2 linked regions of the Beijerinckia sp. 28-YEA-48 genome follow. The protein of the gene in region 1 interacts with the protein of each later gene in a pairwise test. Links are inferred from orthologs where the notes say so. Each region holds a gene or a part of one and is shown on either strand. Other genes may lie near its edges.

Region 1 (3,060 bases):
CGCAATGAGGCGCGGCGATGGCTTGAAGGTGAGGACCCGGCGAGCCGTGATCGGATATTCCTGGCCAGTCTTCGGATTGCGGCCAACGCGCGGCCGCTTCGCCCGCACATGGAAAGTGCCGAAGGAGCGCAGCTTGACTGTCTCCCCCCCTTCCAGGGCGCCGCAAATTTCCTCAATAGCCACTTCGACGATTTGCTTAGCCTCTACCCGCGAGAGTCCCGGGCCCGTCACATAAACCGCGTGCAGAAGATCGGCACGGGTAAGTGTCTTGTTCGTCATTGTCGTATCGCCGCCTTTGAAGTGATGAACACCCGCGAGTACGCAAGAACAACGCACATGCCATTTGCAACGCGCATCCTGCCTCAGTGACCGCCGCTACTCGGTCACCGCCCCCGGCGGTTCGTCTTCATTCCCCTCGAACTGAACGCTTTTAAACATGCAGAGTCAAAGGGAAAAAATACAATCTGCATTCAGGAGCCCGGCAATCCACGACGCTTGCACGAAACATTGCATTTGAGCAAAAGCCTCCAAACAGGCCTTCCCAAGCACAATAATTTCCAACGTGGGCGGTTCCGCTTGGTTCCGTCGCCTCGCGATAAATTTCGCGGCGACCGGCCTCGCGACAAAAAACAGGCCGCGCACGGAGCGCGGCCTGCGATATTGGAACCGACAGAATGGACTTAGAAGTCCATGCCGCCCATGCCGCCGCCGCCCGGCATCGGGGGCATAGCCGAATCCTTCTTCGGCTTGTCGGCGATCATGGCTTCCGTCGTGACGAGGAGGCCGGAGACCGAGGCTGCGTCCTGCAGAGCCGTGCGGACGACCTTCGCCGGATCAACGATACCGGCTGCGATCATGTCGACGTACTCTTCAGTCTGAGCGTTGAAGCCGAAGGTCTGCGACTTGTTCTCGCCGATCTTGCCGACAACGATCGAGCCTTCGACGCCCGAGTTCTCGACGATCTGACGGATCGGCGCTTCCAGGGCCTTCAACACGATGTTGATGCCGGCCTGGACGTCCGAATTGTCGCTCTTCAGCTTGGCAACCGCGCCCTTGGCGCGCAGCAGCGCAACGCCGCCGCCCGGAACGATGCCTTCTTCCACCGCAGCGCGGGTGGCGTTCAGAGCGTCGTCAACGCGATCCTTCTTTTCCTTGACTTCGACTTCCGTCGCGCCGCCGACGCGGATCACCGCGACGCCGCCAGCGAGCTTGGCGAGACGCTCCTGGAGCTTCTCACGGTCGTAGTCGGAGGTGGTCTCTTCGATCTGAGCCTTGATCTGGGAAACGCGACCTTCGATGTCCTTCTTCTTGCCGGAACCGTCGACGATCGTGGTGTTTTCCTTGTCGATACGCACCTTCTTGGCGCGGCCGAGCATGGCGATCGTGACGTTTTCCAGCTTGATGCCGAGGTCTTCGGCGATCATCTGGCCACCGGTCAGGATGGCGATGTCTTCCAGCATGGCCTTGCGGCGATCGCCGAAGCCCGGAGCCTTGACAGCCGCAACCTTGAGGCCACCGCGCAGCTTGTTGACGACGAGCGTGGCGAGGGCTTCGCCTTCGACGTCTTCAGCAACGATGATCAGCGGCTTGCCGGTCTGAACGACGGCTTCGAGCACCGGCAGCATCGGCTGCAGCGACGACAGCTTCTTCTCGTGGATGAGAATGTAGGGGTCGTCGAGTTCGGCGATCATCTTCTCGGCGTTGGTAATGAAGTACGGCGAGAGATAGCCACGGTCGAACTGCATGCCTTCGACGACGTCGAGTTCGGTCTCGGCGGTCTTGGCTTCTTCAACCGTGATGACGCCTTCGTTGCCGACCTTCTGCATCGCCTTGGCGATCATGGCGCCGATGGAGGAGTCGCCGTTGGACGAGATGGTGCCGACCTGGGCGACTTCGTCCGAGGACTTGATCTTCTTGGCGCGAGCCTGGATGTCCTTGACGGCTTCGGCGACGGCGAGATCGATGCCGCGCTTCAGATCCATCGGGTTCATGCCGGCGGCCACGTACTTGGCGCCTTCCTTGACGATCGCCTGGGCGAGAACCGTGGCGGTCGTGGTGCCGTCACCGGCGGTGTCGTTGGTCTTGGAAGCGACCTCACGCACCATCTGGGCGCCCATGTTCTCGAACTTGTCTTCGAGTTCGATTTCCTTGGCGACCGTGACGCCGTCCTTGGTGATGCGCGGGGCGCCGAAGGACTTGTCGATGACGACGTTACGACCCTTGGGGCCGAGGGTCACCTTCACCGCATTGGCGAGGATGTCGACGCCACGGAGCATTCTCTCGCGTGCGTCGGCCGAAAAACGTACTTCTTTAGCTGCCATAACTTCAGTCTCCTGGACTTAATTGGCTGAAATAACGTGAATTAAGGGGCCGGCAATTAGGCGATAACGCCCATGATGTCGGATTCCTTCATGATCAGGAGGTCCTGACCGTCGATCTTCACTTCCGTGCCGGACCACTTGCCGAACAGGATCCGATCGCCCTTCTTGACATCGAGCGGAACCAGCTTGCCGGCTTCGTCACGAGCGCCCGAACCAACGGCGACGATTTCGCCTTCCTGGGGCTTTTCCTTGGCGGTGTCCGGAATGATGATGCCGCCCTTGGTCTTCTCTTCGCCATCGAGGCGCTTGACGACGACCCGGTCGTGCAGAGGACGAAACTTCATGTGAGCATTTCCTGTAGCTTGCGGGTCAGGGCCGGTGCGACCGGCCTCCGCCCCCGGTTGCGTGACATGGGGGACGTTATTAGCACTCGCCATTAACGAGTGCTAATAACGCTGCCGAGGAGATAGGAGAGGCTGGGGAGGGAGTCAAGAACGCTCGGGCAAAGAATCAGGCCGGGACGGAGACCATCAGATCCACGCGCAAAGGTTTGCACGTCCGAGAGCGAAGACGAACCGAAAGATGGGCTAAAACGATTGCCTTTCTATGACGACTGGACGGCGGTTCGAAGACCAGCGATGGTTCACCTCTTAACCATTTTGGGAGTTCTCCCCTGTGTCCACCCCTGCCCTCGCCGTTCTGCCGCCGGATCAGCTCACCGCGCGCCCGGGCCTCGACC
Region 2 (2,996 bases), 2.9 Mb from region 1 along the record:
GTCCGATCAAGATCGTCGTGCCATTCGCTGCTGGCGGCGGCAATGACGTGTTGGCGCGGCTCATCGCGCAACAGCTTTCCGAGCGTCTGAAACAGGGCGTGGTGATCGAGAACCGTCCGGGCGCCGGCACGCAGATCGGCGCGGAGGTCGTGGCGCGCGCTGAGCCGGATGGCTACACGCTGCTGTCGACGTCGATGACGACCTATGTGCTCAATCCGTTTCTCTACAAAAAACTCTCCTACGATCCGTTGAAGGATTTCGCGCCGATTTCCCTCACCGGTAATTTCGACCTGATGCTGGTGGCGCATCCGTCGTTTCCGGCTGGTTCGCTGGAACAATTCGTGGCGCTCGCCAAGGCGAAGCCGGGCGATCTTTCCTATGCCTCGGCCGGCCCCGGCAGTCCGCATCAATTGGCCATGGAACTGCTGATGCGTCGCGCCGATCTCAGCATGGTGCATGTCGCCTATCGTGGTGCCGCGCCGGCGCTGCAAGATGTCCTTGCGGGTCATGTCCCCATTATGATGCTGGACGTGGCGACGGCGCGGGAGCCTGTCAAAGCGGGCTTGCTGAAGGCTTTCGGTGCGGCGTCGTTGACGCGCTTTGCCGATTTCCCCGATCTGCCGACCATCGCCGAACAGGGCTTTCCTGGCTATCAGGCGTCCGCCTGGCAAGGCATTGTCGCGCCGGCGAAAACGCCGCCGGAGATCGTCGAGAAGCTCGGCAAAGAGATTGGCGCGGCGCTAGCTGACGCGCAGGTGCGCGAGAAACTGCGCGCGGCGGGGATCGAGCCGATCGCCAGCACGCCGGCCGAATTCACAGCATTCATGACCAGCGAAACGGCGAAATGGGCGGATGTCATCAAGGCGGCGAAAATCACGCTCGACTGAGATACCGGATTGAATTCGCGCTATTTTATTGAGCGAAAAGCAGCGCGCCGCGACCAGCGGCCGCTTTATTCGCGATCCGCATAGAGCGATGCACGATGCTCATTCGTGTTCGACACGTCAAAGAGTTACGGCAATCCTCATGAAAGAGGAGACGAACTCATGTTTGAACGCACCGTATCGGGGGTTACGTCACGGCGTTCTCCGTCTAACCCTTCGGCCGTAGCGCCACAGCCTTCAGGATCGGCGCCGCCGCTGGAAGCGCGCGCCGTCAGCCGCGTGATCGGCGATAAGGCCATCGTCAACAATGTCACCATCACGCTTCACCCTGGCGAAATCGTCGCCCTATCGGGGGCGAGTGGGGCGGGCAAGTCGTCGTTCCTGCGCCTGCTCAACCGGCTGGATGAATCGACCGGAGGCGATGTTCTGGTTGATGGCATCAACTACCGTCAGTTGAAGCCCAGTGAATTGCGCCGCCGTGTCGGCATGGTGATGCAGGCGGCGCATCTGTTTCCGGGAACGGTGAACGACAACATCCAGTTTGGCCCGCGCCAGCAGAACCTGTCGGTGTCCCGTGCGGATGTGGAGGCCTTGCTGGAGCGGATTGGACTGCCGGGCTACGCGGATCGCGATGTGCAGAATCTCTCGGGTGGCGAGGCGCAGCGTGTTTCGATCGCCCGAACCCTGGTCAATAATCCGAGCACGCTCCTGCTCGACGAGCCGACATCGGCGCTTGATGAAAATGCCGCGCGCGAGATCGAAGCGCTCGTCATGGGCCTGGTCGAGGAACGGCAGATGGCCTGTCTCATCATCACCCACAATATGCCGCAAGCGCTTCGCATCGCCCCCAAGGCGATGGTTCTAGCGGCCGGCGCCCTGGTTGCCGTTGGCGCGACGGAGGAGGTTCTTCATGCTCGCTGAACTCACGAATATTTCGCCCAGCGTCATCATTCTGGGGCTTGAGCAGACGGCGGCGGCGATCGCTATTTGTGCTGTTGTCGTGTTCCTGTGCCTGCGGGTGGGCGTAGATGTCCGGCGTGAGGCTGTCCTGTCGGCCGCACGTGGCTTCTGTCAGATGGTTGCTGTTGGCGCCTTGCTCGTCCTGCTTCTGCACGGCTCTTTGTTGATTGGCGCCTGCATTCTGTTCGCGATGGTGATCGCTGCGGCGGTGACGGCCTCGCGTCGCGGCAAGGGCGCGCAAGGCGCCTTTCTGACCTGTGTCTATGCGATCGGCGCAGGTGCTGGCGTCGTGCTTGTCGTGATGCTTTTGACCAAGGCGTTGAGTACGGATGTGGCGGTTCTCGTTCCGGTCGGCAGCATGATCATCGCCAATGCGATGAATTCCTGCGCGCAGGCGATGGAAAGGTTGAGGGCTGACGTCACCAGTCACGTCGGTGAGATCGAGGCGGCTTTGTCGCTCGGCGCGACACCGGCGGTGGCGGTGCGGCCATATGTCAACAATGCGGTTTATGCGAGCCTGCTGCCCCGGCTCGACATGCTCAAATCCTTGGGCCTGGTTTGGATCCCCGGCGTGATGGCCGGCATGATGGTGTCGGGCGCCAATCCGATCTACGCCGGGATCTATCAATTCGTCATCGTGGCGATGATCCTCGCTGCCTCCGGCATGACCGGCCTGATCGCCACGGTGTTGAGCCGCCGCGCCGCCTTTTCGGTGGCCGATCAACTGTTGCTGCGGCGCGCCTGACGGGCGCCGCCGATAGTGCTTTGGCGCGCGCCTGCCTATGATGGTTTCCAGAGTTGGAGGCCGTCATGGCAGGTCAGGCGCCGAACTGGCGAAATTTGGATTTGAATCTTCTCGTCGTCTTCCAGGCTGTCATGGAGACGAAGAGCGCGACGGCGGCGGCGGGCAAGCTCAATATCAGCCAACCCGCCGTGAGCCATGCGCTGACCCGGCTGCGCGGCAGCCTCAACGACGAACTGTTCGTGCGCACGCCGGGCGGGTTGGAGCCGACGCCCTTCGCGCTCAATCTGTCGAAGGGTGTGCGCACCGCGCTCGATGAGCTTCAGGTGGCGCTCGACGGCGCGGCCGAATTCGTGCCGGCGACGGCCGAGCGGGAGTTCACCATCGCGCTCAATAACCATGCCGCCCTG

The links. The genes of interacting proteins can lie anywhere in the genome.
Region 2: the proteins of groL (region 1) and BLW50_RS27630 interact in binary tests that used the Escherichia coli proteins (3 or more experiments, as listed by UniProt). The link is inferred for Beijerinckia sp. 28-YEA-48 from one-to-one orthologs.

What each region holds. Positions count from the first base shown.
Region 1 is NZ_FNSI01000001.1:2,947,560-2,950,619, forward strand. What follows is about bases 2-2,990. They hold groL (chaperonin GroEL), read right to left. Parts: upstream 2,322-2,990; coding sequence 681-2,321; downstream 2-680. Other genes in these bases: BLW50_RS14050 (integration host factor subunit alpha), read right to left, coding at 2-279; groES (co-chaperone GroES), read right to left, coding at 2,378-2,665. Also shown: more of BLW50_RS14050, read right to left, coding at 1-1; BLW50_RS14070 (PaaI family thioesterase), read left to right, coding at 2,997-3,060.
Region 2 is NZ_FNSI01000001.1:5,886,355-5,889,350, forward strand. What follows is about bases 1-2,925. They hold BLW50_RS27630 (ABC transporter ATP-binding protein), read left to right. Parts: upstream 1-1,046; coding sequence 1,047-1,805; downstream 1,806-2,925. Other genes in these bases: BLW50_RS27625 (Bug family tripartite tricarboxylate transporter substrate binding protein), read left to right, coding at 1-887; BLW50_RS27635 (ABC transporter permease), read left to right, coding at 1,795-2,589; BLW50_RS27640 (LysR family transcriptional regulator), read left to right, coding at 2,655-2,925. Outside these bases: more of BLW50_RS27640, read left to right, coding at 2,926-2,996. UniProt on the Escherichia coli protein: Part of the ABC transporter complex FetAB, which is probably involved in iron export and enhances resistance to H(2)O(2)-mediated oxidative stress. Probably responsible for energy coupling to the transport system.